DNA from 3 places in the Anaeromicrobium sediminis genome. Region 1 is predicted to be linked to each of the others. Evidence: riboswitches for the same ligand, from Rfam matches in the RefSeq annotation. Region 1 holds a riboswitch; each other region holds the start of a gene.
What was found. Region 1 has a riboswitch for thiamine pyrophosphate ahead of tenA (thiaminase II). Riboswitches for the same ligand answer to the same signal wherever they lie in the genome.

Region 1 (11,251 bases):
TGTTAAAATATTTTTTTAAAAATAAATAATATATTCTTATAACAAATCCATCTTACTAACTTTACATGTGTATTATTTTTACTTTTTAATTTATATTTGGTTGTAAATCCTTAATTTTTTGGCGGACTCACCTCATTTCTTTAAATTTCTTTAAATTGTTTAGTTACTAAAATTCTAGTTCCTTTAACCATCTCCTTTTAATTTTCCTTTTCTATATTTCTTATATACCCATGTCCTACTCGTTGAAACAATTTTCTGAAAATAAATAATATATTCTTATAAAAATTTCATCTTACTAACTTTACATGTGTACTATTTTTTACTTCTCACTTTATATTTGATTTTAAATCATTAATTCTTTGGTGGACTCACCCCTTTTCTTTAAATTTCTTTAAGTTGTTTAATTACTAAAATTCTAGTTCTCTTAATCATCTCCTTTTTCTTTTTTCTTTTGTATGTTTCATATATACCCATGAAATATTTATTGAAACAATTTTCTGAAAAAATAATATATTTCTATAAAAATTTTATATAAATAAAAAAGACAACTCCTTAACTATTTTTAATAGAGTTGTCTTTTCTACTCTGCAATTGTTTGTGAATCATCCATGCTTTGGTGGAACCACTCCTTCTCCTTAAATTTCTCTAAGTACTCTCCTTTCTAAGATTTTCTTTCCTCTCACCATCTCCTTTACTTATATATATTATATATATATTTCATTTTCATCCATAAAATTCCTATTTGAATGATTTTATTTCAATAAATATTTTTTGTTGAATGTGAACACAGTATTTTACTTTAGTTATAGTTCATTATATTCATAATGTAAAAAGACTGCTAACATATTCTGTTAACAGTCTATATATGTTTATCATAAATTATACAGTGGCTACAAACTCAATTTCAACTAATGCGTTTTTAGCTAATTGAGTTCCCCCTACAGTACTTCTGCTCGGGAAGTTTTCACTGAAGTATGATCCGTAAACTTCGTTCATTTTAGCAAAGTCAGAAAGGTCCTTTAAGAATACTGTAGTCTTAAATACTTTTGACATGTGACTTCCAGCAGCTTCTAAAATAGCTTTTCCATTTTCAATCGCTTGCTTAGTTTGCTCTTCTATAGTAGCTGGCACTTCTCCTGTTTCAGGGTTAATTGGTAATTGACCTGAAGTATATACAAAGTCCCCAACTCTAACCCCTTGAGAATATGGCCCAATTGCACCTGGCGCTTTAGTTGTTGAAATAATTTCTTTATTCATCTGCGATTCCTCCTAGTTTTTAATTCTTTAAGTATTATCGCAATATTTATGCCAAAGATGAATGAAAGCCTATCCCTAGCTGAAACCTAGTATTTTACTTATTTTAATTTTAATATATATATTATTAATCTTTAATTGTATATAAAATAGGTTATGCAGTACAACCTATTTATACCACTTTCCCCAATTTAATATCTATATGACTATTTCTTTATTGTCCTTATTCATTATGTATGTACTACAACTTCCACCTAGATTATTTATTACTAAATTTTTTAATTCCGCCACTGCCTTTTTTAAATCATCTTCCCTGACTTCATCTATAGATTCTATTACTAAAATAGCATTTTTAGTTTTCTCTGTAAGGATAGTTCTCTCAGCTTCTCGCCAATTTAAACAACGGCATATTACACTTTCATCATCCTTATATACAATTTCGCCTTCCTTTGGACTTTTATTATCAGTCTCTCCAAGGGGTATAAAGGATTCATCTCCATCCGCATGAGTAAGTCTTAAATTCCCTACAAATTTGTCCATATCCTCTCCACCACAAGGTAGGGCGTAATTAAGTGATATGGAATTATATATATCCACTAAAGGATTTATATTTCCTATTTCATTTCCCTTGCTAACTCTTTTCAGTAGATTTTCTATTGAAGCTCTACTTCCCTTTTTAGTTGGGAATTTTTTAAAAGCATCTCTCCATATGGATATACATTTGTTTTCACTAAATTGGCCACTACTTATATGATGAGTAGCCTTTTTTTCAGCTTCCCTAAGAAGGCTTTCATATCTAAAGCCATCTTTTATAGAGTTATCTATATGATTACATACTAATACTCCTATTTGAGCTTGAGGAAATAGATTCCAAAAGCCTTCTTCTATTATGAATTTTTTCATATGTATACCTCCCCTTTTATCCCTATTATAGCCTCCTATGTATTAAATGTATCCAACCAACTCAAAAATTTTTGTACCAACCAATATAGTTTTTTGGTTGCCTATGAAATCTTTGTTATGGATGGAGTAATCATTGTGATTTTGTATTATATTTACTTTAAAGTTAAATAATCCTATGTGTATTGGAGAGATTGCTATGAATAATGAAAACATAAAATATCCAATTCTTGAGATAAATTTAAATTCCATTTATCATAACGTGAACGAAATAACCTCTCGCTGTCATTGTAAAAATGTAAGTGTAGCTGGAGTTATTAAAGGCTGTGGTGGCATACAGGAAATTGCTGAAGAATTTATTAAAGGTGGATGTGATTTCTTAGCCAGCTCTAGAATTGAACAGCTTATCAAGTTAAAAAATAATAATGTTTCATGTGAAACTATGCTCATTAGAATTCCCATGTTAACAGAAGTAAGTGACTTAGTTCAACATGTAGATATTAGTCTCAATTCTGAAATTGACATTCTAAGGGCTATAGAAAAAGAATGTATGATACAAAATACCATCCACAAAGTAGTATTAATGTTTGATTTAGGAGATTTAAGGGAAGGTTGTATAAATGAGGATGAATTTATTCAATTAGCCCTCTTTGTAGAAAATGAATTAAGTCATGTTAAATTATATGGAATAGGCACTAATGTGGGATGCTATGGTTCTGTTAATCCTACTATTTCTAATCTTACTAGACTTTGTAATTTAGCTTCTTCAATTGAGGATAAAATCGGTAGACCATTAGATCTAGTATCTGGTGGAGCCACTTCATCTTTATTATTGCTTTTAAATGAAACTATACCATCTAAAATTAATAACCTAAGAATAGGCGAAGCCCTATTAACAGCTAGAGATTTACCAAAATATTATAATTATGAAATGGATTATATGAAACAAGATACCTTCACCTTAAAGGCCGAAATAGTTGAAATTAAAGATAAACCGTCTTATCCCATAGGTGAATTATCTGTAGATTCCTTTGGAAACAAACCCGTATATGAAGATAAAGGCATCCACAAAAGAGCACTCTTAGCCGTTGGAAAACAGGATTTTGGATCCCATGATAAACTTATTCCTAAGGACCCTAATCTTGAGATTATAGGTAGTAGTAGCGATCATTTAATTGTCGATATGGAAAAGGCTATACAAAATTATAAAATTGGAGATTCTATAGAATTGGCCACCTATTATCAATCTGTTTTATATTTAAGCAATAGTTCCTCTGTGACTAAAATTTGTATATAATTAAAATAAGTACAATTTTTCATAGAGAGAGGTAAGACATGATTAGTATTCACTGGAAACCAGACAAAAACTCCATAGTGCCTTTACGTAGGCAGATCATAAATTATTTCACTGATAAAATCAGTAAAGGACAGTGGCCCATTGGTTCCATTATTCCTCCCCAAAGGGATTTAGCTCGCTTATTTAATGTAAATCGCAGTACCATAGTGGCTGCATTAAGTGAATTGAAATCTCAAGGTTTAATAGAGGGTAATGGTAAAAGTGGTACAAAAATCATCAGTAGTTCAATTTTAGATTTAACAAAATCTCAGCCTGATTGGCAAACCTATATGAGAGAAGGAATACAAATTCCTAACTATAAAACTATAAAAACTATAAATGATATAGAATGGGATGACAAAATAATTAGGCTTAGCTCTGGAGAACCTTCTCCAGAGTTATTTCCAGATGGAAACATGAAAAAAATAGTCAATAAAGTATCAATAGACATGAACAACTTAGGTTATGAATGCCCCCATGGAATGTATCATTTGAGAGAAGAAATAAGTAAGTATTTAAAGGCACAAAATATTGATGCAGCTCCATCCTCCATACTCATAGTATCAGGAGCATTGCAAGCCATACATCTAATATCCATAGGCCTCCTCCAACCTGGGTCATCCGTGTTCATAGAAAAGCCATCATACATGTATTCTCTTCAAATACTTCAGACTTTAGGTATGAGAAGATTAGGTATTCCAATGGATCATGAAGGAATCATGGCCAAAGAAATCCCAAAATATGTGAAGAAACATAGATCTTCCATATTATATACCATACCCAATTTTCAAAACCCTACAGGGAACGTCATGTCTCAGGAACGTAGGAAAGAATTAATTAAAATATGCAAGGAAGAGAAGTTACCCATAATAGAAGATGATGTATATAGGGAACTATGGATTGACAACCCACCGCCCGATTCCCTTAAAAGTCTTGATAAAAGTGGTAACGTCCTATATATAGGTAGTATGTCTAAAGCCCTAAGTCCAGGTCTAAGAATAGGTTGGATAGTAGGTCCTGATTCTGTCATATCCCATTTGGCAGATATAAAAATGCAAATGGATTATGGTTCCAGTTCCTTATCTCAATTAACCGTTGCTAAATGGCTATCTACAGGTCTTTATGAAGAGCAAGTTGATTTTTTAAGAAAGGAACTTCGTATAAGAAGAGACATTGCGTTAAACGCCCTAAATAAATATTTTTCAAATATGGCCACATGGCATATTCCCCAGGGAGGATATTATGTATGGGTAAAATTAAAGGGGAAAATAAATATGCATAAACTCTTTGAAGAAGGATGTAAATCTGGTGTTTTACTTTATCCTGGATATGTATATGAATCTAATTCAAATACTAATATTAGAATCTCTTATTCTTATGCATCCCATGAGGACATAGAGAAGGGATTACATATATTATCTAATATTGTACAAAGACTTCTTCATGATTAACTATATTAATTTGTAAAAGAGTCTAAGATGTTTTTCTTAGACTCTTTTGTTAATTCAGCTTTATATTTTTTCCACTTGTACGACACAATTATGAAAGGCCGTATTGTCTCCTATATCTGTTAATCTATCTTTTATTAAATTATTTACTCCATTTTCATTTTCCCAATTGCCAAAGAATACATGAACTATACCTTCTTTTATACTATCCGTTATTTTAGCCTTTAAAGTAATTGTCCCTATTTTATTAAATATTTTTACTAAATCTCCATTTTCTATATGTCTATCTTTAGCATCCTTAGGGTTTATACTCAATATACTCTCTTCCTTTAGTTCATCCACATTAGCATATTGAGAATTAATTCTATTCTTTGAATGGGTAGTTAAAAAACTTAAGGGATATTTTTTGACTATATCTGAATCTTTTCCCTCTTCTGGTTCTATATATTCTGGTAGTGGACTGGCTCCCCATTCTTCCTTTACTCGCTCACAATAGAACTCTATTTTCCCTGATTGTGTATTAAATTCCAAATTCTCAAAGGCAATGTCTTCGCTGTTTTTAGGTAGATATGGTTTTTTCCTAAGTTCTTCAATAGTCACATTATGGCTAGATTCTCTCAATATATTTTTTATCAAATCTTCATCATTATCTAACAGATATTTTTCATCAAAACCAAACCTTTTACTTAAAAGTTTATAGATTTCACTCTCATGTTTACATTGTCCTGGAGGATCTATTAGCTTATCTTGAAGATGGATATACGGATGTCCATAACTTTTAATTAAATCATAGTATTCAAAGGGGCTAGCTACAGGTAATACTATATCTGCCATCTTTGAAGTATCTGTCATGAATAAATCACAGACTACTACGAAATCCAGATTATTCATATTCTCTCTTAATCTTTTAGTATTAGGATTGGAAGTCAATGGGTTTGCCATTTGAATCCACATACCTTTAATTGGAGGGTTTTCCTCTGTTCCTAAGATAGTGGCTAACTTACCAATAGGTATGGACCTAATTTCATCTGGTTTTTCAGGGCTAATGGGCCACTCAAAACCTTCTCCTTGTCCATTATCCACATATAGACAGGCTCCACTTTTACCAATACTTCCTGTTAAAGGAGGTATTAAACTTATGGCTCTAGAAGTTTGCCCTCCATTAGTGTAACGTTGAACTCCAAATCCCATTATTAATGCATACTTTGGGTGTTTTTTAATTAAACTAACTAGCTTTTCTATTTTTTCCTTGTCTATTTCAGTTATTTCATTTACTTTTTCTAGAGAATAATCTTTAACTAATTCCTTATATTCTTCATATCCATAGGCATATTTATTAATAAATTCTTCATCTATACTATTTGATTTTATAAGCTCATTTCCAATACCTAGGGCTAAGGCTCCATCAGTTCCTGGTCTTGGGCATAAATGCAAATCACTATTTTTACTCGATTCATTTATTCTTGGATCAATAGTCACTAATTTGCTTCCATTTTTAACTGCCTTATTTATATGATTCATCATTTGTGGATGGGTAAAAGCAGGATTCTTCCCCCATAAAATAATCAAATCTGAGTTTATAAGGTCTTCCATATCATTATGTTTCCTATCTCCATAAGTTAAATTTATTGCTTTAGATATGGCCCCCTGGCATAGACTTCCCTCTTTCGTGGTAAATCCACCAAATTGATACCAAAATCCCCTATCACATTCCCTAGCAATTCCAAAGGTCCCCGACCCTTTGTAATACATGACAGATTCAGGCCCATGATTATCTCTTATGGCAGATAGATTTTCATAAATAGCATCTATTGCCTCATGCCAACTAATAGGCTCAAATTTATCTTCGCCCCTATTTCCTACTCTCTTTAAAGGAGCCATTAATCTACCTTCATTATTTACTATATTATGAAAATTATTTCCCTTAATACAACTTATACCCCTTGTAACAGGATGATCCTTATCTCCCTTTACCTTTAATACCTTCCCGTCCTTTATCTGTACCTTAAGACCACACGTACCAAAGCAATCCCTAGGGCAGACAGTTCTATAATCCTTCATATTACTTCACCCCTTATACTTCACTTATTTTCTCCATTATACTATATATAAACTAACTACAAATCAATAAACTCTGGATACCTACAAGTTTCTATAAATAAAAAATTTTTCAGCAGGTGGAACATCAGTATCCCACTCGCTGCAAACATTTACGAATCTTCTACCCTCATTATAAAATTCACACTCTAGAATCTGATAGTGACTTACCTGTGAAACGTTTTTATTTATAGAAACGTAGTAGGTTAACACTACGCCTGGATAACAAATAATTTTCCCATATATTTAAACAGGGATAGTGTCTCCACTATCCCATAAATTAATAAATCATATAAACCTACTTTTATTCATTTCCTCCAGTAATTCTTCCTTTTCCTAATGATATGAACTTCTTAAGTGGCATCAATCCTATTATTATAGTAGTAAGAACCCCTTCCAATCCTGCACTAGAATAGTTATATACTATAGAGTACCACCATACATTCATACCCTCTGGTGCATACTGACCAAAGAATATAACTCCCGATAATACATTTAAATTTACACTTACAAATACGGCAAGTAAACAACCCAATATCACTTTTACCTTTTTATGATTTCCAAAAGATCCTGCAATACCTAGCATCATAGTAGATAATATATAGTCTAATAAAAACTGAATAGGATGAACTATAAAATAACCATTTAATAATTTTAGGAAACCAAATATTAATCCTCCTGTAAGACCTACTGCATTTCCATATATTAAGGATAATAACATTACAGGCAACATGGAGAATAGGCTTATACCTCCTCCTTGAGGATATTTTATAAATTGAATAAGGTATAGTATATAAGACAGGGCACTAAACATGGATACTATCACCATAGTTCTAGTGTCAAATTTATTTTTTCTAAGTTTCATTATGTAATATGCAAAGAATATTACACTTAATAATCCTATAATTCCATTAATCATAATATGTCCTCCTTATGTTCTTTCCTTGTAAGCCATATGCCAAAATTCCATCTCATATATACTAGCTTTAATAAATATATCCCTTAATTTTTTCCTTTCTGACTCACATATATTTTCACAAATTCTATCAGTATACTCAATCCATGCATCTGAAAAATCTGTAAATCCTTCTGAACCATATAATTCTATCCAATGTCTATAAAAATTATTTTCTAATTCGTTCCCATGATTTTCTAATAAATACTTACCTATGTAGTTATAACTCCATGTGCAAGGTAATGTGGCTATGGCAATTTCTCTTATGTCTCCAGTTAGAGCCAATGCTTGCATATAACTTGTATAACTAGATGTGGTTAGATCATATTCACATTTTTCCACTTCTTCCGGTTCCATTCCAAAATCTTTTAAATACTTTATATGAACTGCCGTTTCGTCTTCCATAGTTCCCTTTATGGATTTGTAGAAGAATTTCATATCTTTCATGGTCTGGGCTTTCACTACACCCACACAAAATACCTTTGCATATTCCTTAAGATACAAGTAATCTTGTATAAGATAATATTTAAACTTCTCCTTGTCTAAAGTTCCATCTGCTATTTCCTTAATAAAGGGATGGATTAAATACTCTTCCCATACGGGCTTTACTTCCTCAAATAAATAATCAGTAAATTTCATTTTAGTCACCTTTCTTCATATTTGCTAGGTCCTAGTAAGTAAAAAAGGCATACTCCGTATGCTTCGCTAAGGAACCCTATGGTTCCTTTCGACGATTACTAACGTAATCTGAGCATCCTCCTTTAAAGAGGCAGGGGAATTCTTCCCCCACACCCCTTACTTTTTTTACTTATGCACAATTTGGAGAATATGATAATTTCCTAGTAAGTAAAAAAGCCATATTCCAGCATGGAATATGGCTTTATAGTTCTATTTTACAAATATAACTATGTATATTTAACAAGCTTTCCTCCGCTGGTATTATCCAGATCAGGTACAAGAGTTGGTGAATATTCACCTCTCAGCCTTTAGGCACCCCTAGCAAAATATTTTATTTTCATATTAATTATAAATGATTCTTAAATAAATATCTATCTATTTTAGTAGATATCCTTATTTTTAAAGGTTTTTATGAAATCCTCTATTATAGGTTCATCTGGAGGATTTATTGATTTTGGTATATCATCTATATTAAAAAATCTTAGATCTTTACTTTCATCTTTATCTAGTTTTAATTCTCCCTTATAATCCCTAGTTATATATACGGAAGATACAATATATACTTCATCTCCATTTGGATATATATGATGCATCCTCTCTCCTGAATATGTTCCAAACAACTCTAAATTAGATACAGTTAATCCCGTTTCTTCTAATACTTCTCTCTTTGCTGTCTCTTCTAATAATTCTCCTAACTCTAAAGCACCGCCAGGTATACCCCACATGTTATTATCTGTCCTTTGTTGTAATAAAACTTGACCATCTTCGTTAATGATTAAAACTCCTGCTGCACACATAACTAAAGGCCTATGTCCTACTATCTTTCTCAACTCCATTATATAGTTTCCCATAACATTCTCCTACCCTATAATCTTAATTTATCTACTGGATTAATAGATGGATTATAAGAATCCTCTAAATAAATTTCTTTAATTATATTGTCCTTTGTAATTACATTCATTGTAGTACTTAGGGTATATCCCTCTTTGTTTATTGCATAATACACATGCATAACTAATCCCGTATCTTTTCTTACTATTTTAGTAACCGGTATATAATGATTGATAAACTCATTAAACTCTCTTAACTCTTTTCCAACAAATTTATCATTAATTTCCTTTTGGGCTAACTCTCTATTTTCAAAATCTAAGGAAATGTTTTCTTCTTTCGGTTGCTTTTCTAATTGGCCTGAATTTGTAAATACAACGGTCTCATCCTCTTTCCAATCTAAGTTTACAGAACCATTATATTCATCTAATTTAGCATTAACTATATAGTCATTTTCTATATATAAATAAAGGGCCGTTGAATCTTCATCTTCCGTTCCTTCATAGATATACATTATATTTACATCTGGATTATCACCATCTTCATCTTTTAGGAAAGTGACCATTGTAGGCTCATTTTGTAAGTACTTACCTAGGTCTTCATCTAATCCAACAAAATTCTTTATTTCTTCACTCACTTCTATTATATTTCCATCAGTAATCTCTATTTTTTTCTGTTCTACCTTATTTTGGGTTTCTACAACTTGTTCCTTTACTATATTTTCTGATTTTACCTCTTCTGCTTTAAAACCCATACAACCTGCTAGTCCTAATGTTAATGTACCAATAACTGATAATGCTGCCAAATAATTTTTATATTTTTTCATTTTATTAAATCTCCTCATCATATAGTTACTTCATCTTATACTACAACCTATCTTTTATCTATCCCATATATATATTATCATGAATTCATTATTATTATGTTAACAAAATCTTAATTTCCATTATTGGATAAAATATAAGGGCGTACTAAAAAGTACGCCCTTATATTTTAATTATATCCTATCATTACAGCAAGTATCATTACAATAGATGAAAGTACAAATAGTATTCCTTGAAATTTAAGCTGGAATTTAGCCCATTTACTCCAATCAAGTCTTGCAACAGCTAACATTCCCATCAAACAACCTGAAGTTGGTACGATTAAGTTGGTAAAACCGTCTCCTAGTTGGAATGCAAGAACAGCCACTTGTCTTGTAACACCTACTAAATCGGCAAGTGGTGCCATTAAAGGCATTGTCAATGCTGCTTGTCCTGAGCCAGATACAACAAAGAAATTAAACACTGATTGGAATACAAACATAAACCAGGCTGAAACAGCTGCTGGTAAAGATCCTATAGTATTTCCTATTCCATGAAGAACTGTATTTAATACAGTTGGCGTTGTAGGATCTGATCCTCCAAGAACAAGTATAATTCCCTTTGCCATACCAACAACCAATGCTGCACCAAGTAAATCTTTGGCTCCCTCTCTAAATGAACTAGCAATATCATTTAACCTCATGTTATTTAAGTTGAAAATAATACCTATAACCCCTGAAACAATCCCCATTACGAAGAATTGGGTAGCAATTTCAGGAAGGTAATATTCATATTTCATTACTCCATATATAACCCAAATCATACCTAAAAATACAGTTAATAAAATTAACTTATGACCCATCTCAAATTTAACTTCAATATTTTCTTTATTCTTAAAGTCCTCTCTATACTGTTTATCTGATTCATACGAAAGGGATAAAGTAGGATCTTT
Region 2 (11,251 bases), on a different contig from region 1:
ATGCATTTTCATACTAGACCATTCTTCATCTGTAAGTTTAGTCTTTTTATTTAAAACAGCTTTAGATACATTTATCTTCCCTATATCGTGCAAGTATGCTGCATACTTAAGTTTCTTAGCATCATCTTCACTTAATCCTAGCCTTTTACCTAACATATCACAATACATTACTACTCTCTCCGTATGAGCATAAGTATATCTATCCTTAGCATTTATAACACTAATTAAAGTCTTTATAGAACTTATTAGATCTATATGTTTATCTTCAATTTCTTTCTTTAGTTCCTCTAAAATAGATACATATGATTCTACCCTATTTTTATGAAAAAACTTAGCTCTATACAATGCGTCATCAGCACTATTTATAAGCTCATCTTTTCCTATAGATTTTTCTGGATAAGATGATACACCTACTGATATGGTTAATTTTTCATATGGAAGAGCTTCCTCTCCATCAAAATGATTTTTCTCCACAGCAAATCTTAAGTTTTCACCTATGGCAACAGCTTCATTTAAAGTCTTTCCTGGCAACACTACGGTAAATTCTTCTCCGCCATATCTAGCCACCATACCATTATCTCCAACTTCTTTTTTTAATATATGTCCTATTTCTGTTAATACTTTATCTCCCTCTGTATGTCCATAGCAGTCATTATAATTTTTAAAATAATCTATATCAAGTAGTAGTAATGATACTACATTTTTTTCCTCTTCAGCCTTTTTTATTTCCTTATGAAGGTATTCCTGAAAATATCTATGATTATAAAGGTCTGTTAATTCATCTTTTACTGCCAACTCCATAATATTGTCTCTATACTCATTTTCAAGCTCTATATAATGGCCTAATAGCCAAGCCGTCAATATAAATATGCCTGATAATATTAAATCACTTTCAAAATATGAATTTATTCCACTGTATCCTGCTTGTATTAAATCCATACCTAATATTATAATTGAGCAAATACTAGCAACATTTAAGCCAAATTTTTTTCCATGTTGTATAGATGATACTATAATCAGAAATATAAAAACCGGCTTATATAAACTCAAGTATCCCCCAGTTATATTTATTAACGTAGTAAAAAAAATCACAAGAAATAGTGTTTCAATTATATGAAATAACTTTCCTTTATTTCTATTTATAAAAAATTTATATGCTACCACTAATACTCCCATCGTAATAAGCATTAATAACAATATATTATATTGTGAACTTCGTACTACTCCTATACCTACATTAAACTCTAAGCCTACAAATAAAATAATAGCTGCCTGTAATATTGTCAACACTTTTACTATAGAAACAATTTCATGTATTCGAATTTCTCTTTCCCTTGTTGTCTTCATATTTCACTCCTACTCATAATAAAATATAAGAGATAGAAATCTCTTATATTTTATTCTTCTCTTAAAAGTTTAGGTTCTTCTGGCTGATAAGTTCCCCATGCACATGCAGATGCTGATGTAACAGTTGCTAAGAAAGTACATAATGCACATCCAACTACAACTGTCCATCTAAATAATTTACTTTTCATATAAACACTCCCTTTAATTTATTATATTAGACAAGCTCTCATCAATTTTTGATAAAATGACATGTCCAATTTTTGTCAATGTGAAAATTTGAAACGCAACTCCCATAGTTATGCCTGTAGATATATTGTTATTAATATATATAATTGTAATTATTGCATATATACACAAAAGTGCAAGAGATTTATTTCTCAATTTTTTTCTCTTTATCTCATTTTTTATTCTCTTTGTCCCCGTATCTACTGGAGCCCTTTTATATATTAAAAGATAAGCATATATAAATATAATCCCTACTACACATACCTTCATATGTAAATCTAATAAAATATACTTCATAGACAAAGCCATCAAGGCAAATGCGATAGTCCCTATTATTACACACCTATTTAAAGAACTGGCATGGGTTCCACCAGAATATTTTCTTAAGATAGATGATGAAAAGGATACTATTAAAATTTCTTTTAGCATACCAAAAACTAGACCCACAACAAAACATGCAATTATGGAATATACAATCTGCAATCCTACGAATACTCCATATTTTATCACTTCCTTTTGATCATCATCATGATTCATTTCATTTCCAATTATTTCACCTATATGATTTGATATTTTACCTATTATATCCATCTAAAGTTCTTCCTTTTATATATTTTATTAATAATAAAATTGTTATCATCATAAAAAGTGGTCCTAAGCTATATAATGAACTTATTACACTTCCATCTAATAATTGTTCTACTCCTACATTGAATATATTTGTATACACAAATAAGGATGCCCAATCACAAAATGCTACGATTATGAATGCTCCCATTACATTTGATATCACTTTAATCATCATTTCTTTAGTAATTATACTTATTAAACATATAGTAATAATTAAAGATAGTATAGTATGTACACCAAAACTTATTGGCAATGCCCTAAGTATATTTATAAATATTCCATGCAAAACACCCGTATATATTACCTTTTTATCTAGTTTTTTACTAGACAATATATATACTCCCCATATTACCAATATGCCCTCTAACAGCTGCCTGATAATTAATACTATTTTAGCTCCATCTACCAATTATATCTCAACTCCTAAATAGTCTTATTTTACTAAATACTTCTACATCTTTCTTCATTTTCCTTCCTATTCTACCACATTTAGGCCATGAGTCTGTAGTCCTATTTTTATTTTTACACAAAAAAAGACATGTTTTTCATGTCTTCATATTAATATACATATTTAGATAATTTCCCAGGAAATGTGAACATTTTTTACACATTTATAAATTCGATTAATTTATCCTTACTTTCTTTTGCAATTTCATATCCTATTTTGTAAATCCCATCTATTTTCGTCCTATTTCTCTCTATTCTTCCAACTTGTAGATGTTCATTTGGTCGAATAACAAAGGCTTTTCCATCTTCCTCTAATTGTCTTATGTACTCCACAGTTTCATTATATGCCATATGTCCTGTTAGCAAAGAATTTACCAAATTAGGATATTCCCTATACTTATACTCTATTAATTTCCCAAATCTTAAAGGTTTTTTAATATAGGAGATGGGCCTTGTGAGAACTAGTACAATTTTATCATTTCCATCTTCTAGGGCCTTTTTAACTGGAATTGCATCAGCAATAGCTCCATCTAAATATTTTTTCCCATTTATTTCGACTATATTAGATATGAGAGGTAAACTACTAGATGCTTTACACACCTCATATATATCCTCTGGATCATTCTTTTTAAAGTATGTGGCCTCTCCCGTACGACAATCTGTGGCCACAGCTATGAACTCTTTCTCTGAATTCATAAATGTATCCATATCAAAAGGATCTATATTTTTAGGTAGCTCTCCAAATATAAAGTCCATTCCAAATAATTCTCCATTAGTTATTAAATTTCTATAACTAAAATACCTCTTATCCCTTAGAAACTCCGTATTTACCCTGTAATTTCTTCCCCTTTGTTTTGATACATAAGTGGACCCATTACAAGCTCCCATAGAAACTCCTATTACGTATGGAATATGTATATCATTATCTAAAAAATAGTCTAATACACCCGAGGTAAAATTCCCCCTTAGGCCACCACCTTCTAAAACTAATGCTACCTTCTTATCCATATAATCCTCCTATCTGCCTGTGATTATATTAGTAATTATGCCCTTATTTTTATGATCCTATAATTTCTATTCTTTATCCGTTGTGGAATTATTGAAATTTTCCTACCATCTTATTATTTAATTTATTAATCCTATCTTAATCCTATAAACTAATTTGACAAAATGTGATAAAATTTTATTTAGACTTATATAAATATTAAAGGAGCAATTATATGGATATTTTATTTTCTTTTGTAGCTTTTTTCTTTCTAGCGCTCTTTGTCCTAGGCTTAGTAGAACCAAAATATGTAATTTGGACTAAAAACAAAAGACGCATTAATGTTATTAAGTATTATGGTTCTTTATTTTTAATATTTTTTCTAACATCCACATATCTTTTCCCTTTAGGCGAAGAAGTTCAAAGGATTCCTGTAAAGAATTTTAATGTTTCTTCCCTTTTATCATCTTTAAAGGATAAAATAAAAAAAGATACTCCAGCCCTATCAGAGGAAGTTAATGTATCTCAAGATTATAGTGGAAAACTAAGAGTTCATTTTATAGATGTGGGGCAAGCTGATTCCATATTAATTGAAAATAATGGAGAATCTATGCTCATTGATGCTGGTAATAATTCTGATTCTAAATTATTATTAGATTATCTTAGAAAAAATAATATTAAAAAACTAAATTATGTAGTAGGAACTCACCCCCACGAAGATCATATAGGTTCTTTAGATACGGTAATAAATAACTTTCAAATTGGAAAAGTATTGTTACCAGATATAATTCATACTACAAAGACCTATAGGGACGTAATAACGGCAATAAAAACAAAAAATATTAAAGCAACAAAACCTAAGGTTGGAGATACTTTTAACATTGGTGATGCCACTTGTGTTGTACTGGCTCCAAAGGATAAAAAATATGATAATCTCAATGATTATTCCATAGTAATTAAAGTCCTATTTGGAAACACTTCCTATCTATTTACGGGAGATTCTGAAAAGGACTCTGAGGAAGATTTGGTAAGAAGTAGAATTAGTTTGAAATCTAATGTATTAAAGGTAGGTCATCATGGAAGTAGATCTTCCACTAGTGAGGCCTTCTTAGGTGAGGTATCTCCTAAATATGCTGTCATATCCTGTGGAAGGAAAAATGATTACAAGCATCCCCATAAGGAAACTATAGAAAGGCTTAGACTAAGGGGAATACCTGTATATAGAACAGACGAATCTGGTACAATAATTAGTACATCTAATGGTAATGAGATTACTTTTAATGTAACACCAGGTTCATATAATTATCCAAAATAAAAGGCCCTTTAAGGGGCCCTTTTACTTTACGCTAGCTCTTCTTTTAATATGTTCATAACCTCATCTACTTCTGGTAGTCTGCCTTCCACCATTACTTTACCATTTACCTTTAAGGCAGGTACTTCTGTTACACCTTCTTCAACCATTTGAGCTAAATCTCCAACCATTTCAAATTCTTCATTTAAGTTTAGCTTTGTTAAAGCCTCATCCACGATGATAGCAAGTTTTGATGGTCCTCAACACACTTGCTCATATAATCTAATTTCCATAAATAACAATCCCCTTACTTTAATATTTTTTCTATTTCGTTTTTGCTAGGAACTCTTCCAGATACTACTACCTTTTCATCTACCACTAATGCAGGTGGTTTCATCACACCATAAGATAATATATCCTTTAAATTCGTTACTTTTTCTACCTGTGCATCTAGATTTAGTTTTTCCACTACTTCACAAGTATAATCATATAAAGTATTACAATTTTTACAGCCAGTTCCCAATATTTTTATTTTCATAAATTCTCCTCCTTTACTATAAAATAATGTTAAACAAGTATCCTACTAATATTATACTAGTACCTGTTATTGCCACAAATATGGCAATTAATTTAGGTTTTATTACTTGCTTTAACAAAATCATCTCTGGTAAAGATAGGGCTACTACAGACATCATAAAGGCTAAAGCTGTTCCAACACCTACCCCTTTATTAATTAGTGCTTCTACTATAGGAATAGTCCCTACTGCATTAGAGTAAAGGGGAATTCCTAAAACAACTGCCACAAATACGGCTATAGGATTATTAGGCCCCGCATATTTAACCATAAAACCTTCTGGTGCATATCCGTGGATAGCAGCTCCAATTCCTATTCCTATTATAATATATAACCATACTCTCTTTACAATATCCCTTACTGCTATAAGTGAAAATTTTATTCTTCCATTAAAATCTAATCTCTCACTTTCTGCTTCTCCCATATGCATTTCATATACATAACTTTCTACCAAATGGGTTAAGTTCATCTTCTCTATTACTATTCCTGCCACAACACCTATAATCATCCCTGCCAATGTATATATTATTGCTATTTTAGCACCAAAGGTTATAAATAAAAAACCTATTGCTATTTCATTTACTATAGGTGACGTTATTAAAAATGTAAAAGTAACTCCCAGTGGAATACCCGATTCCACAAAACCTATAAATATAGGCACAGTAGAGCAAGATCAGAATGGTGATAATACACCTAAAATAGAAGCTAGAACATGAGCTCCTACTCCACCAATTTTACCTAAAAGATTCTTAACCTTGTCTGGTGGAAAATAACTTCTCACATAGGATATGGTAAAGATCATAAAACTTAAAAGTATTATAATCTTTAATGTATCGTATATGAAAAACTGTGCACTTGAACCTAAATGGGATTCTAAATTTAATTTAAATAAATCCCTAACCATGAAGTCAGCAAATTGTTTTAACACCCTAATCCCCCCTTAAGTTTTCTTGCGCTTCTTTTAGTTCCGTTGCCAATATATTCTTTACTAGATTTAATATTTCTATTGTTTCCTTATATTTAACTTTGTACATAACTTTTAATCCGTCTTTTCTACTCTCTAAAATCCCCTTATCCTTTAGTATTTTCAAATGTTGTGATACATTAGATTGCTCTAATTCTAGATCCTCATATATGTGGCACACACAAAGTTCATCTTCTCCCTTTAATCTCTCTATTATCTTAACCCTAGTGGGATGAGCTAATGCCTTCATAAAGGAAGCAGATAAATCATAATATAAATTATTCATTCATATCCTCCTTTTAACTATATTAGAATATTCTAATATAGTTATATCATCTTTATAATAAACTTTCAACTACTTTTTTCCACTTTTAAATTTAATTTATGTGGAATATTTTGATCCATAAAATAAAAAGAGATGATATAATTACCATCTCCCTTTATACTTTATTAGTAAAACATAGCGTACAAATATTTTTCCCTAATACCCTTATTAAATTATCTATACTTATATATTTTAATGTATCCGCACCTATTTCATCTCTTATTTCTTCTAGATTTTTAAAGTGACCTATTATATTTTCATTCTTCATATTTATTCCCAGGTCACATTTCCCCCTTATAATAGGAGAAGCTATCCTATAATGTATCCTATTAGCACCTACTTTTTTTAACTTACCTATTAATTCCTTACTTGTAGTTCCACTTACTAAGGAATCATCTATTACAACTATATCTTTTCCTCTTACTTTATCCTTTAATATAAAAAACTTATCATTTACTTTGTTTTTCCTATTCTTTGGAGCTATAAAGGTTCTTCCTACATATTTATTTCTGAGGATTCCTGGTTCATATTTAATATTAGATTGGTCAGCATAACCTATGGATGGTAAAGTTCCTGTGTCTGGCACTCCCATGACCATATGAGCCTTACTAAAGTCTTCTTTTCCTAAAATTTTTCCTAATTTACTTCTTATTTGCCCTACACAAATTCCGTCTATCTTAGAGTCTTCCCTAGCAAAGTATATATATTCAAAGGCACATGTATTGCATACTTCATTTCCTTTTCTTATTACGGAAACTCCATTTTTATCTATTTTTATTGCTTCTCCTGCCATTAAGTCTCTTATAAATGAGCCTCCCATAGCCTCTATGGCGCAACTTTCTGATGCTACTATGTACCCGTTCTGGATCTTTCCTATACATATGGGGCGAATTCCTAAAGGGTCCCTCATGGCTATTAATTCATTATCTTTTATAATAACTACTGCATATGCACCCTTTATATTATTGTAAATCCCCCTTATACCATCTTTTTCAAATACTTTTAATATTACTTCTGAATCCGTATCCGTACTAAATTTTCTTCCCTTTTTTTCAAGAATTTTTTTAATATCCTCTCCATTTGTTAGGGTTCCATTATGAGCTAAACTAATATTATTACTAAGGAGGGGTTGACTATTTTTAATAGTACTCTCCCCCCATGTGGAATATCTTACATGGCCTATCAATAGATTAGTATCAATCTGAAGTCCTTCAAATAAGTTATCTACTAATCCCATCTTCCTAATATTTTCAATTTCATTATCATTTCTATAGGATATACCACAACTTTCTTGACCCCTATGTTGTAGGGCCAATAGGCCTGAGTATACTTTTGTTTCCATATTTTCTTTTTTATTAAAAAATACTCCCAATATTCCACATTCTTCTTTGAATTTATCATTAAACTCATCTATTTTCATGATTAATCATCATCTCTTAATATGTTTATATCTTTCCCAGCCATTACTTTGTTCATGTTTCTCATTGAACACATTTTTCCACACATGGTACAGCTATCTTCATCATGTGGCATAGATTCTTCCCTATATCTTCTTGCTTTTTCTGGATCCATACTCAATTTAAACATTTTTTCCCAGTCTAAATTTTGTCTAGCTTCACTCATTGCAAAATCCCAATTCCTTGCTCCCGGTATATTTTTAGCAATATCTCCTGCATGGGCTGCTATTTTAGATGCTATAATTCCTTCCTTCATATCCTCTAAGTTTGGTAATCTAAGATGTTCTGCAGGAGTTACATAGCATAAGAAGTCTGCTCCTGAGCTAGCTGCAATAGCACCTCCTATGGCACTTGTTATGTGGTCATATCCTGGTGCCACATCTGTAACTATAGGACCTAATACATAAAATGGAGCTCCATGACATAATCTTTTCTCAAGTAGCATATTTGCCTCTATTTCATTTATTGCCATATGACCTGGACCCTCTATCATAACTTGTACATCCTTCTCCCAAGCCCTCTTAGTAAGTTCTCCTAATGTTATTAATTCTTTAATTTGGCTTGCATCAGTAGAGTCATTTATACTTCCTGGTCTTAATGCATCACCTAAACTTAAGGTAACATCGTATTCTCTACATATATCTAAAAGTTCGTCATAGTATTCATAAAAAGGATTTTCCATGTTATTTAATTCCATCCATGCATATGTTAATGATCCACCCCTAGATACTATATGATTTAATCTTTTATTTCTTTTGAATGTATTTACAGTTTCTTTATTTAACCCAGCATGGATAGTAACAAAGTCCACACCATCCTTTGCATGCTTTCTTACCACATCTAAAAACTCTTCTGCCTTTATATCCTTCAGTTCCTTATCATAAAAACCAACTGCATCATAAATTGGTACAGTTCCTATCATAGCTGGAGAAATTTCTACTATTTTTTTTCTAAATTCCTCTGTTTTTCCAAATGAACTTAAATCCATTATGGCTTCTGCTTTCATATCTATGGCCATTTTTACCTTTTCAATTTCTTTTTCTATGCTAGGACAATCCTTCGATATTCCTAAATTTACATTTATTTTAGTTCTAAGTCCACTACCAATTCCTTCTGGACTAATACTTTCATGATTCTTATTAGCTGGTATTACTACTAATCCTTTTGCCACTAAGTCTCTTAATTTGTGTATATCCATATTTTCCTTTTCCGATACTATTTCCATTTCCTTTGTTATTACACCAGCTTTAGCCGCTTCCATTTGAGTATTATATTTCATAATTCTCCCCCTTATGATTTATTAAATAATTAAAGTTTTAAAGGGTAGGGTTATGGCTGACTCTCATAAAGCTATCTGATTTTAAAATTATGGAATAACTATACACATAGAACTAAATATAGACATATTTATTTATAAAATTAGTAGGTTAAACTGTATTTTTATATAAAAAAATAGACTCGTAACGAGTCTATTTTATATGAATGGTACACAATTATCCCATACTAAATATAAACATCCCTACGTTGGCATTATCCAAAATCAGGTTATGAGGGTCAGAAATAACATTTCTCTCTCAGGCTATCCTTATAGCCTCCCCTTGTCTTAATATTATTTTTTACAATTTAAGTATACTTTTTTTATCTTACCTTGTAAAGGTCTATAGATTATAAAATTATTTAACTTTTTATATAGACCCCATTGTCTCATATGCCAATATTCTTTTACCAGTCTTTTAGATCTAAATAAGAAAAGTTCTTCTTGCTTAATATATTAAAGGCCACCTTTTGGTGTGACTTGACTGCTTCTTGAAATTTATACCAATGACTTTTTTTATAAGTCTTAGGATTTTTCCAGGTATATATATCTGTTAGGGGATCATATCTATTTAACCCTACACTAACTCCATTTACAGATATTACACTCCTATCCCTTATTCCTAAAATTTCTTCATTTACTACCTCATCAAACCATGTGTCCTTTTTATAATCCTCTAATGCCACTCCTCCATACTCTTTTTTCATAGCCAATTCTTTATATCTTTTTATGCGATTTTCTTTTTCGTCATTTCCTTGGTCCATTTTCCCTATGGCATTACTTAAATCCTCTAATAATTTTTTAGATTCCCAATGTACATGTTCTGCAGTTCCATTTGGATTTAAGAACAAATAAAGTTTCCTAAATATTTCCCTTGCTGCTTGCAAAGATCGTTCCTTATTATTTACTTTAATATATTTTCCCACTAATCTACTGTCTTTCCAAATCAGGGCTGGCCAATCAGGATAAAAATAGGCAGAAGCATGACCTATAAATGGTATAACCTTTTCTACTCCTCCATCCACAGAATTAAATGTATCATAAAGTCCAATAAAGTTTTGATGTGCCCAAGTATCTGCAAAGGAATGGGTAGCTATTCCAATCCTATATAGATTTTTGCTATAAATTGCCGCATCAAATATGTTATTAGCATTCGTACTATTTGGTGTAGTATTTAACATATGTAATTTCCCATCTTTCCTTCTTGCAGATACAGCCAGGGGATCTCCAGGGATAAAATGAAATAATGGGTATATTCTAAATAATTTCTTCTTAGGTTTGATTATATTCATAGTCTGACTAATATGATTTGTATATTCTTCTACAGTTCCTTTATTTATGGTAAAAATCATATTATTATTATCCACATATTGAGAAGCTATACTTATTATTTTAGCTGATTCTGGTCTAAATCCCGCTCGGGTAGCTATTAGATAGGTCATATAATAATGAAACTCTGTATTCATAAAAAACCCCCACTCACATAATTTATACATTATATGAATAGGGGTAGTACATAATGCCTTAACTTTTTTCTTTACTATAGATTACAAGTAAAATAAGTACCTATTATAACTGCTATATAATTCAATTTCTTACGTTTGTCTTTTTATTTTTATTAATATATATTCCTACAAGTATTATTAAGGGTAAAAATACTTCAAATACTAAACCATAATAGGGATATATTT
Region 3 (11,251 bases), on a different contig from region 1:
AGATTTCGTAAAAATAGAATCTTACTTTTTTTGCGAAGACTATGACAATATATTTAAGGTCAATTTAATTACCATAAGAAAATGGACAAAGAAAACCTTTTCACGACAACAAATTTAAGAAATATGAAGTTATAATGTACTTAAGTTAAAAATATTTACCTACAAGGGGGATGAATATGAAAAAAAGAATAATATCGCTAGTATGTATAGCGGCGCTTTCTCTAGGCCTATTTGCAGGATGTGGAAAGAAACAGGAAGCTACAACAGAGGCACCAGCAGATGGTAAAAAAGAAATTGTAATTGGTTTTTCAATGGATACGTTAAAGGAAGAAAGATGGCAAAAGGATAGAGATATCCTTATGGCTAGAGCACAAGAAAAGGGTGTTAAAATCCTAATTCAAGCGGCAAATGGTGATGATAACAAGCAAATTGCTCAAGCTGAGAACATGATATCTCAAGGCGTAGATGTACTTATGGTAGCACCTCACAATGCAGAGGTTGCAGCTACAATTGTTGAATCAGCTCATGCAGAAGGTATTCCTGTTTTATCTTATGATAGATTAATCAAGAATGCAGATGTAGACTTATATGTTTCTTTTGATAATGAAAAAGTTGGTAACTTACAAGGTGAATACGTAACTAAGATGAATCCAAAAGGAAACTATGTATACATTGGTGGAGCCCCAACAGATAACAATGCACACCTATTCAAAAAAGGTGCTATGGATGTATTAAAGCCATTCATCGACAATGGAGATATTAATTTAGTATATGAGCAAATGTCAAAGGACTGGCAACCAAGTGAAGCTCAAAAGCATATGGAAAACGCTTTAACAGCTAACAAAAACAAGGTAGATGTAGTAATTTGTGCAAATGATGGAACTGCAGGTGGAGCTATATCTGCATTAGCAGAGCAACAATTATCTGGAAAAGTACCTGTAACTGGACAAGATGCAGAGTTAGCTGCTTGTCAAAGAATTGTTGAAGGACAACAAGTTATGACAGTATACAAGCCTATACCAAAGCTTGCAGAAACTGCTCTTGATTTAGCTATAAAGATGGCTAAAAAGGAAGAAGTTAAAACTAACTCTACTGTAGCAAATGGAAAGATTGATGTATTGTCATACTTATTAGAGCCTGTAGTAGTTGACAAGGACAACATGATGGACACTATTATAAAGGATGGATACCACCCATTTGAAGAAGTTTATAAGAATATTCCAGAAGATGAAAGACCAGCAAAATAATAATATAACAATTAAAGAGGTTAGGCTGTCTAGCCTCTTTAATTTAACCACCTTGTGGTTAGGATAAAGTTTTTTATGATTTTATGTTCAATATAAAGGTATGTGAACTTACTTCAGTTCAATAAATCAAAAAAATTTTATCCTAACCATAAGCACAATCAGATGGAGGTGACATAATTGAGTAAAAATATCTTGGAAATGAGAAATATAACAAAGGAATTTCCAGGGGTTAAAGCACTTGATAAGGTAAACTTTCAAGTAGAAAAGGGAGAAGTACATGCACTATGTGGTGAAAATGGAGCAGGAAAATCTACCTTGATGAAAATATTAAGTGGTGTTTATCCTTATGGAACTTATACAGGAGATATAGTATTAAAAGGTGAAGTACAAAAGTTTTCAAACATAGCAGATTCAGAAAAGAAAAAAATTGCCATAGTTTATCAAGAACTAGCATTAGTTCCTCAAATGACTGTTGCAGAGAATATTTATCTTTCTAATGAGCCTATGATTCATAAGGGACTTACTATAGATGATGAAAAATTAAATTATATGGCCAAGGAACTTTTAGATAAGCTAGGTTTAGATATACCAACAAATACATTAGTAAGGGATTTAGGTGTGGGAGTTCAACAATTAGTAGAAATTGCTAAGGCCCTTTCTAAGGATGTGGAAATATTAATATTAGATGAACCAACAGCAGCTTTAACAGATAGTGAAGTAGAGGCATTTTTTAGAATTATAAAGGATCTACAAAAAAAGGGAATAACTTTCATTATAATAACTCATAAATTAGAAGAAATATTTGAAATAGCTAACACAGTAACAGTAATAAGGGATGGTCTTACTATAAGTAGTGACCCTATTGAAGATTTAGATGAAGATAAGATTATAAAGCTTATGGTAGGAAGAGAATTGGATGATAGATACCCTAAGGAAGTTCATCAAGGTGAAGAAGTAATCATGGAAGTAAAAGATTTTTCCGTATATGATGTGATGAACAACAAAGAACTTGTAAAAAATGTATCATTCCAGGTAAGAAAGGGAGAAATCCTTGGTGTAGCAGGTCTTATGGGAGCTGGAAGAACAGAATTAGTTATGGGGTTATTTGGAGCCTATGGAAAAAATACTTCAGGAACCATAAGTATTGATGGAAAAGAAGTTAATATAAACTCTCCTAAGGATGCCATTAAAAATGGTTTAGCCTTAGTTACGGAAGACAGAAAGGGAAATGGATTAGTTCTTGGCCAAAGTGTCATGGTAAATACTACCCTAGCATCCCTTAAAAAGGTATTATCAGGTGGAGTATTAGATGAAAATAAGGAAATATTCCATTCTAATAAATATGTGGATGATTTACTTATAAAAACTCCTAGTATAGAACAATTAGTAAAAAATCTATCAGGAGGAAATCAACAAAAGGTTGTAATAGGAAAATGGCTAATGACAGACCCTAAAATATTAATATTAGATGAACCTACAAGGGGTATTGACGTAGGTGCTAAATATGAAATATACAACTTAATGAATAAACTTGCAAAAAAAGGCGTTGCAGTTGTTATGATCTCGTCAGAACTCCCAGAAATAATAGGTATGTCAGATAGAATACTTGTAATGCATGAAGGAAGTATAAAGGGCGAATTGCCAAGGGGAGCTTCACAAGAAGAAATAATGTATTTTGCTACAGGAAGGAGAGGCAACAATGGAACAAGTAAAGCTTAAGAAAAAACGACAGTTAAATATTAGAAAATATACTATGATAATAGCTTTAATCGGTATATGGTTTCTATTTTATAATCTAGATGATACAGGTACTTTCCTAACGGCAAGAAACTTATCAAACCTATTTAAACAAATGTCTGTAACGGCAGTATTAGCAATGGGAATGTTTATGATATTAGTTAATCTTCATATAGATTTATCCCTAGGTTCATTAGTTGGTTTATCTGGTGGAGTATGTGCCCTACTCATGTACAAGTTTGGTATGAACCCATTTATGGCAATAATACTTACTATACTATTAGGTGCTGTATGTGGAATCTTTACAGGATCTTGGGTAAATGCTGGAGTACCAGCATTCATTGCATCACTAGGTGGTATGCTTGCTTATAGGGGAGCTATCATGGGACTTTCAAAGGGAGCGTCTGTTCCTACTAGTGAACCTGCATTTAGGTTCTTAGGAACGGCTTATGTGCCTCCTACTGTGGGATGGATAATAGGAGCTATAGCAATACTCGGTCTTAGCTACATGACAATTAAAAAGAGACAAAGTAGGATTAAATTTGGATTTGAAGTAAAATCCATGGCTTTAGAATTATTATACTTAGGTATTTATATAGGAATAATAATGACATTTATATATACTATGAATTCATATAAGGGAATACCAATGCCTATAGCCATCGTATTAGGAATTGCACTTATTTTAACTTTTGTTGCAACTAAAACTAGATTTGGTAGACAAGTATTTGCCATAGGTGGTAATAAGGAAGCTGCCAGATTATCTGGTATTGATATAAAGGCAAGAACAATGCAAATATTTATTATATCAGGAGTAATGGCATCAATAGCTGGAATCCTATTAACAGCAAGACTAGGAACTGCAACTACAGATGCAGGAAATGGATTTGAACTGGATGCAGTTGCATCTTGTGTTATTGGTGGAACATCACTACTTGGTGGAGAAGGAACTATTATTGGAGCTGTATTAGGTGCATTGGTTATGGCATCTATAGACAATGGAATGTCCATATTAAATACAGAGGCTTATTGGCAACTTATAGTTAAGGGACTTATATTAGTTATAGCAGTATTTATAGACATATACAATAAGAAAAAGGGTAAGTAAATAGTTGTTGGCAAAGGATAATAAACTTTAATCCTTGCCAACTCTATGACTTCATATATTCAAAAGGTCCTCTGCTATTATATAAGTAGGGGATTTTTTGAATACATGATGTTTATAATAAAATGAAAAAATAAGTTATAATAGAAAATAGATTGCTAACAAGACGGAGGTAGTTAGATAAAAGCTAAGCAAATACCCCTTAAAGATCTAACTGTCTCCATATTAAATTCAGGAGGGATATCTTTTGAAAAAATATATATTACTTCTTATTATTACTATAACTTTAATAACCATATCTTTAAATGCCAATAGAATGGAAGAAGATACCTCTCATAATGTCAAATTAAGGGACGAGGATTATCATTTTATATTTGTTCCAAAGGAAAAAAATGAATACTGGGAAGAAATAGAAAAGGGCATATTAGAGGAAGCTGAAAAACGTAATGTGAGTATAAGCATTTTGAGTGATAAGTATTATGATAAAAAGAATCACATAAGTAAAATAGATAGGGCCATAGAATCTGGTTGTGATGGAATAATAGCCTTTACTTTAAATGACAGTGAATACTCTAGAATAATAGATAGGAGTACAAGTATGGATATTCCATTTATTGCCGTTGAAAATGATGTGCTAAATAGTACGAGAAACTCCTACGTGGGCATTAACAACTATTATGCAGGAGTAAAAATGGCAGATAAGCTCTTTAACACCATAGATAAAAGTGGAGAAGTGGGAGTCATAATGAATAATGAGGAGAACAATTTAAGATTAATAGGTATTTATGATGAGAAAAAGAAATTTCCACTAATTAATATAACAAAGGTAGCTTATATGGATGCTAAGAAAATAAATACTTACAAGATTATAGAAGAAATGGTATTAGAGAATAAACATATAAAGGGAATCATATGTAATGATGAGTACTCTACCTATATAGCAGGACAAGTATTAGTTAGATTAAATAAAGTTGGAAAAATTAAGATAATAGGAATGGGAGACTTAACAGGAATACAAAGATTTGTGAAAAAAGGTGTCATTGAAGGCGTCTATATTAAAAATCCAGAAAATATTGGTATGGAAACATTAGATATTTTAATGAAAGTTAAGACGGGAGAATTTGTGGAAAATGCTATCTTTAGTGATTTAATTTACTTTGATAAGGACGATGTGTATGAAGAATAATTTTATATCTATAAAAGAAAAACTTATAGTTAGTTATATATTAATATTGATCATATTAATATGGATAGGTGGATATAGTTTATATACTATAAACAGAATATCGAGTCAATACAATGAGTTTGTGGAAAAGTTAGATACTCTATCTAATGTGAAAAACTCAATAAAGGAAAGTAAGAATTCTCTAGACAATCTACTACTTACAAGGTCTACTAATTATATAGATGATATATATTCTTCTATTGATACGTCCTATGGAGAATTAAATAAGTTAAGTAGAAGGAATATGACTAAAGAAGAGTATAATCTAATGGTTGACTTAAGAAAGCTTATAGGAAGTTACAGGGCCTATAGTGAAGAGACCTTTAGGGTAGCCCTAGGAACGGCAGATGAAAGATATATAATAAATTATAATAATAGTACTAAGGTATATAATTATATAATGGAGTCTGTAGATGAGATAAATAATAAAATATATGAGGAAAATTTTAGAAAATATAAGATAATAAAAGAGCATAATTTGAAATTTACTAGGGCTATCATAGTAATTTTCATAATTAGTATATCCATAAGCATAATGTTCATTTTCTTTTTTTCTAGGAAGTTAATACAGAATGTAAATGCTTTAACTAATCAGGCAGAGGAAGTTTCTAAAGGGAATTTTGAAGTAGACAATCTTAAAATAGATTCTCAGGATGAAATAGGAATACTGTTTAATTCCTTTAACATTATGGTAAAGGAAATTAAATATTTATTAAGTGAGGTAGAAAATAAAACTCGATTGGAAAAGGAAGCACAATTTTTAGCTTTACAATCCCAAATAAATCCTCATTTTTTATTTAACACTTTAAATGTTATTGCTAAAACTGCTTTAATTGAAGGATCAGATAATACTTGTGATTTAATAGAATCCCTATCAGACATTCTAAGGTATACCCTTAGAAATGTGAATTCTACAGTTACCTTAGAAGAAGAAGTATATAGCTTAAGACAATACATATATATACAAAAGACTAGATTTGGAGATAGGATAAAATATATAGAGAATATTGATGATGATTTATTAAACTATAAAATACCCCTATTATCGTTACAGCCCATAGTTGAAAATGCTTTTAAACATGGACTAGAAGGAAAAGAACAGGGGGGAGAAATAGAAGTAAGGATCAATAGTATAAAAAATTATATAAAAATAGAAATAAGGGATAATGGAAAGGGTTTTTATCCATATATGTATTCTAAAGAGAATGCTGGAATAGGTGTGAAAAATGTAAGGGAAAGATTAGGAATTTATTTTAAAAATAAAAGTTTGTTGTTTTTTTATAATACTAAAGAGGGCGCATTAGTAAAAATTATAATACCAAAGGTGGAATAATATATGTATAAAATGCTAATTGCAGATGATGAACCAATAGAAATTGAAGGTATAAAAAAAATAATAGAGAAAAATTTTGAGGATATAACCATAGTCAAGGAAGCAAAGAATGGACGAGAAGTTATAGAGTATTTCCAAGGAAATTCTCCAGATATAGCTTTTTTGGACATTAAAATGCCAGGAATAGATGGTATTAGCGCCCTAAAAGAAATTAGAAAGATGAATAGGAAAACCAAAATAGTCATATTATCAGCCTATGATGATTTTCAATATGCAAAGGAAAGTATATCATTAGATGCCTATGAGTATTTACTAAAGCCTGTTAGAAGAAAAAAGATAATAGAAGTATTAGAAAATATTATAAAAAATATTAAATCGGAAAGAAAAGAAGCTAACAAAAAGGTAAGGCTGCAGGAGGAAATAATAAATATTAAAAGTATAGTGGAGGAAAAATTAATATCATTTATATTAGAAGGTGGCAGTGAGAAAATAAAGGAAATATGCACTAATGAAAATATATTTAAGATTAATATAGATACGGCCCATTTAATAGGAATTAGAACTGATGAGAAAAATAGGGAGTTTGTGGAATCTAAAATAAAAAAGAGCTTCAAGTCAAAGGTAAACTCCATAATGTCTACTTACAATGACAATATATATATATTAATTGAGGAAGAAGAAGCAGATGAGTATTGGATAAAAAAAAGTTTAGAAAAAATAGAAAGGGAATTGAAAAATAATATTAATGAGGAATTAATCTATTGGTATGAGAAAAATAATTACTTTGAGGACATCAAAAAAAATGTAATTAAGATTATAGGAAAGCTAAACACTATAAATACTAACATGGACTTTAATGATGAAAATCGTTTAAGAATATGTAAGGAAGTTTTAAACTTTGATTTGAATTATTATAATGAATTTGAAAAAATGCTAGGATATATAATGAAAAAAACTAATTCCCGTGATTTAAATTTTTATGAAGAAATAAATGAAATAGTAAGCTTTCTTCAATATGGAGCTTTCATGGAAAAAAATGAGATTTATTTTAAAAATAGTAAAGAGATGATTAAAAATAAGAGAAGTAAATCCTCTATTAAAAATGCCATATTAGTAGATTTAGATACTTATGTGAAATTGTGTAGAAGTAATGATCTAATAGAAAATGTAAAGGATTACATTGTAAAGAACTATGATTCAAAAATAAAGTTAGAAGATCTATCATATAAATTTGCCATTAGCACCTTTTATTTAAGTAAATTATTTAAGCAAGAAACGGGACAAAACTTTATAGAGTTTTTAACCCATATAAGAATTGAGAAGGCAAAGAAGATGCTAAAGGAAGGAATACAAGTAAAGGATGTATATAGAAGGGTAGGATATAGTGACCCTAACTATTTTAGTAGGATGTTTAAAAAAATCACAGGAATTTCACCTAGTAAATATGTAAGTAAGAATTAGAGTATGATGAAGATTAGACGGATGCTCAGGGAGTGTGAACTTACGGCAGTCATATAAACAAAAACGTTTATAAGGTAAGTCACTATCAGACTATAGAGTGCGAATATTATATTCACGATAGAAGGTTCACAATTGTTTACAACATAGGATGTTCTGATGTTCCACCTTATAAAAATTTTTCATTCATATTCCCTTGTAAGTAGCCAGGCTTTATTGAATTTGGATATAGTTGGTATATGCAAATATAAAACATTATTTTTAAACTTTACAAACTTAAGATGTTGGATTATACTGGTAGTAGTTAAATAAGTTTGCTAGGGGTGCCTTAGGGCTGAGAAGAAGAAATTCTAACTCTTAAAACCTGATACAATTAATATTGTCGTAGGGAAGCAAGGAATGAATAAGGTTCATTATAAGCTTGCCTAGGTGCAAGCTTTTTTTAATTTAATATGATTTGGGGAGCTCATAGGGATGGGCTGAGAAAGGGATGTTATCTCTGACCCTTATAACCTGATTTGGATAATGCCAACGTAGGGACTAGTATACTGTATTAATATATACATAACTATAGAGACTCTTAATTCATGAAGAATTATAGTTTTAGTATATGGATTTTATACAAGCCTATGAAGGATTTTATCCTATAGGCTTTTTTTAGTTTATATAAAATTTTAGCATTTAAAATGTTAAATAAAAGGGGGAAGAATATGATCATAAATGGCAAAGAGATGGACTTTGGAAAGGTTACAATTACACAATTATTAAAGGGTTTAGATTTAAAAGAAGAAAAAGTAGTTGTAGAAGTGAATTTTCAAATAGTACCTAAAGAAATGTATGAAGAACATATACTTAATAAGGCTGACAAAGTGGAGATAGTAAGCTTTGTGGGAGGTGGTTGATTTGAAAATATATGTAAATGAAAAGGAAATGAGTGTAAATGAGGGAATTACTAGCTTTTCTCTTAGGGATTTAATTAAAAAGGAAGCAGATGTAGTAGTTTTAAATGGATTTATTATTAAGGAAGATGTACCTTTAAAAGAAAATGATAGGGTTGTGTTTATAACTAAAGGAGCAGTTCCAGATAGGGAGGAACTTGAATCACTACTTGTTTCAAGACATACACCAAGGGTGCACGAAAGGGTAGAAAAGGCATGTATAGGAATTGCAGGTCTAGGAGGCCTAGGATCAAATGTGGCCGTAGCTCTAGCTAGAATTGGAATAGGAAAATTAGTTTTAGTAGATTATGATTTGGTTGAACCAAGTAATTTAAATAGACAGCATTATTTTTTAAAGCACATAGGGATGAAAAAGACTAGGGCATTAAAAGAAATAATAAGTGAAATTAATCCCTTTGTAGAAGTTGAAATCAGAGATATTTATTTGGATAAGACCAATATGGAAGAGTCTTTTAAAGATGTGGATATAATAGTGGAGGCCTTCGATAATCCCATTTGTAAGGCAGAATTAGTAAATATTGCATTATCAAAGCTAACTAGTAAATATATTGTGGCTGCATCTGGCATGGCTGGACATTTTTCAAATAATACTATAAAGACAAAAAAGATAAGAGATAAATTTTATTTGATTGGTGATGATATTTCAGAGGCAAAACCAGGATGTGGTCTTATGGCACCACGGGTATCTATTGCAGCAAGCCATCAGGCCAATACTGTACTGAGAATAATTTTAGACGAATATGAGACTTAGGAGTTGACAAATATGGATTTATTAGATATTAGGGGAAATAAACTAAAGAGTAGATTACTTATAGGAACAGGAAAGTTTCCAAGTAAACATATTATTCCTCAAGTAATAGAAAACTGTGAAACACAAGTGGTAACCATGGCAGTGAGACGAGTTGATATTGGATCTAAGGAGGAAAATCTTCTTGATTACATTCCAAAGGATACTATCTTATTACCAAATACATCCGGGGCAAGAAATGCAGAGGAAGCTGTTAGAATCGCAAGGCTAGCAAGGGCCATGGGTTGTGGTAATTGGGTAAAAATAGAGGTTATATCAGATAATAAATATTTACTTCCAGATAATCAAGAGACTATAAAGGCTACAGAAATCTTAGCTAAAGAAGGGTTTATTGTACTTCCTTACATGAATCCAGATTTAATGACAGCAAGAAGATTAGTTGATGCAGGTGCAGCAGCAGTTATGCCTTTAGGGGCTCCTATAGGGACAAATAAGGGTATTAGAACAAAAGAACTTGTACAGATATTAATCGATGAAATTGATTTACCAATAATTGTGGATGCGGGAATTGGAAAGCCTTCTCAGGCAGCTGAGGCTATGGAAATGGGAGCAGCTGCAGTTTTAGTAAATACAGCTATAGCCACCTCAAAGGACCCTGTTCAAATGGGAAAGGCTTTTTCATTGGCAGTAAAGGCTGGAAGAACTGCATATCTTTCAAAAATGGCTCCTATAAAGGAACATGCTCATGCCTCTTCACCTCTTACAGGATTTTTACATAAAGGGGAATTATAATGGCTTTTTATGATGAATATTCAAAATTTAAGGAATTTAATTATGAAGAATTTTTTAATAATCTTACTGAGGAACATATACATAGTATTCTAAATAAGGACAAAATCAATGTTTATGACTACTTAGCATTGTTATCACCTTTAGGGGAGAAGTTCTTAGAAGAGATGGCAAAGAAGGCCCATTCATTGTCAGTAGGGCATTTTGGTAAAACCATATTACTGTTCACACCCATGTATATATCAAATACATGTATAAACCAATGTGCCTATTGTGGATTTAATGTAGACAACCATATAAAAAGAAAAAGATTATCTTTAGAAGAAATAGAAATGGAAGCAAAGGCTATAGCAGCGGAGGGGCTTAAACATGTACTTTTATTAACAGGAGAATCTCCAAAGGCTACACCAGTATCCTACATAGTAGATGCTGTTAATGTTTTGAAAAAATATTTTGATTCCATAGGTATTGAAATATATCCTTTGAATGAAGATGAATATAAACAGGTAGTAAATGCTGGGGTAGATAGTCTTACTGTCTATCAGGAAGTATATGATGAGGATATATATGACAATGTACATATTTCAGGACCAAAAAAAGATTACATATACAGATTAGATGCGCCAGAACGAGGTTGTAAGGCCAATATG

Region 2: another riboswitch for thiamine pyrophosphate. It lies ahead of thiC (phosphomethylpyrimidine synthase ThiC); the one in region 1 lies ahead of tenA (thiaminase II).
Region 3: another riboswitch for thiamine pyrophosphate. It lies ahead of thiS (sulfur carrier protein ThiS); the one in region 1 lies ahead of tenA (thiaminase II).

What each region holds. Positions count from the first base shown of each region.
Region 1 covers NZ_NIBG01000004.1:23,666-34,916, forward strand. The annotation lists gene CCE28_RS06420 (RidA family protein) at 880-1,257, opposite strand; gene CCE28_RS06425 (B3/B4 domain-containing protein) at 1,453-2,157, opposite strand; gene CCE28_RS06430 (alanine racemase) at 2,354-3,451, shown strand; gene CCE28_RS06435 (aminotransferase-like domain-containing protein) at 3,490-4,941, shown strand; gene CCE28_RS06440 (molybdopterin-containing oxidoreductase family protein) at 5,002-6,999, opposite strand; gene thiT (energy-coupled thiamine transporter ThiT) at 7,340-7,954, opposite strand; gene tenA (thiaminase II) at 7,967-8,629, opposite strand; TPP riboswitch at 8,899-8,998, opposite strand; gene CCE28_RS06455 (NUDIX hydrolase) at 9,049-9,519, opposite strand; gene CCE28_RS06460 (hypothetical protein) at 9,534-10,322, opposite strand; gene yfcC (putative basic amino acid antiporter YfcC) at 10,490-11,251, opposite strand, start outside.
Region 2 covers NZ_NIBG01000018.1:32,839-44,089, reverse strand. The annotation lists gene CCE28_RS16475 (bifunctional diguanylate cyclase/phosphohydrolase) at 1-1,347, opposite strand, end outside; gene CCE28_RS16470 (cyclic lactone autoinducer peptide) at 1,398-1,535, opposite strand; gene CCE28_RS16465 (accessory gene regulator ArgB-like protein) at 1,549-2,163, opposite strand; gene CCE28_RS16460 (hypothetical protein) at 2,147-2,611, opposite strand; gene CCE28_RS16455 (patatin-like phospholipase family protein) at 2,806-3,657, opposite strand; gene CCE28_RS16450 (ComEC/Rec2 family competence protein) at 3,870-4,949, shown strand; gene CCE28_RS16445 (thioredoxin family protein) at 4,976-5,164, opposite strand; gene CCE28_RS16440 (thioredoxin family protein) at 5,233-5,463, opposite strand; gene CCE28_RS16435 (permease) at 5,480-6,403, opposite strand; gene CCE28_RS16430 (ArsR/SmtB family transcription factor) at 6,429-6,749, opposite strand; gene purF (amidophosphoribosyltransferase) at 6,904-8,208, opposite strand; gene thiC (phosphomethylpyrimidine synthase ThiC) at 8,211-9,524, opposite strand; TPP riboswitch at 9,745-9,854, opposite strand; gene CCE28_RS16415 (DUF6765 family protein) at 9,968-11,026, opposite strand; gene CCE28_RS16410 (GerAB/ArcD/ProY family transporter) at 11,148-11,251, opposite strand, start outside.
Region 3 covers NZ_NIBG01000007.1:109,024-120,274, reverse strand. The annotation lists gene xylF (D-xylose ABC transporter substrate-binding protein) at 177-1,247, shown strand; gene CCE28_RS09905 (xylose ABC transporter ATP-binding protein) at 1,425-2,966, shown strand; gene CCE28_RS09900 (sugar ABC transporter permease) at 2,947-4,092, shown strand; gene CCE28_RS09895 (sugar ABC transporter substrate-binding protein) at 4,337-5,275, shown strand; gene CCE28_RS09890 (sensor histidine kinase) at 5,265-6,647, shown strand; gene CCE28_RS09885 (response regulator transcription factor) at 6,651-8,108, shown strand; TPP riboswitch at 8,415-8,513, shown strand; TPP riboswitch at 8,554-8,663, shown strand; gene thiS (sulfur carrier protein ThiS) at 8,816-9,007, shown strand; gene thiF (sulfur carrier protein ThiS adenylyltransferase ThiF) at 9,000-9,815, shown strand; gene CCE28_RS09870 (thiazole synthase) at 9,828-10,604, shown strand; gene thiH (2-iminoacetate synthase ThiH) at 10,604-11,251, shown strand, end outside.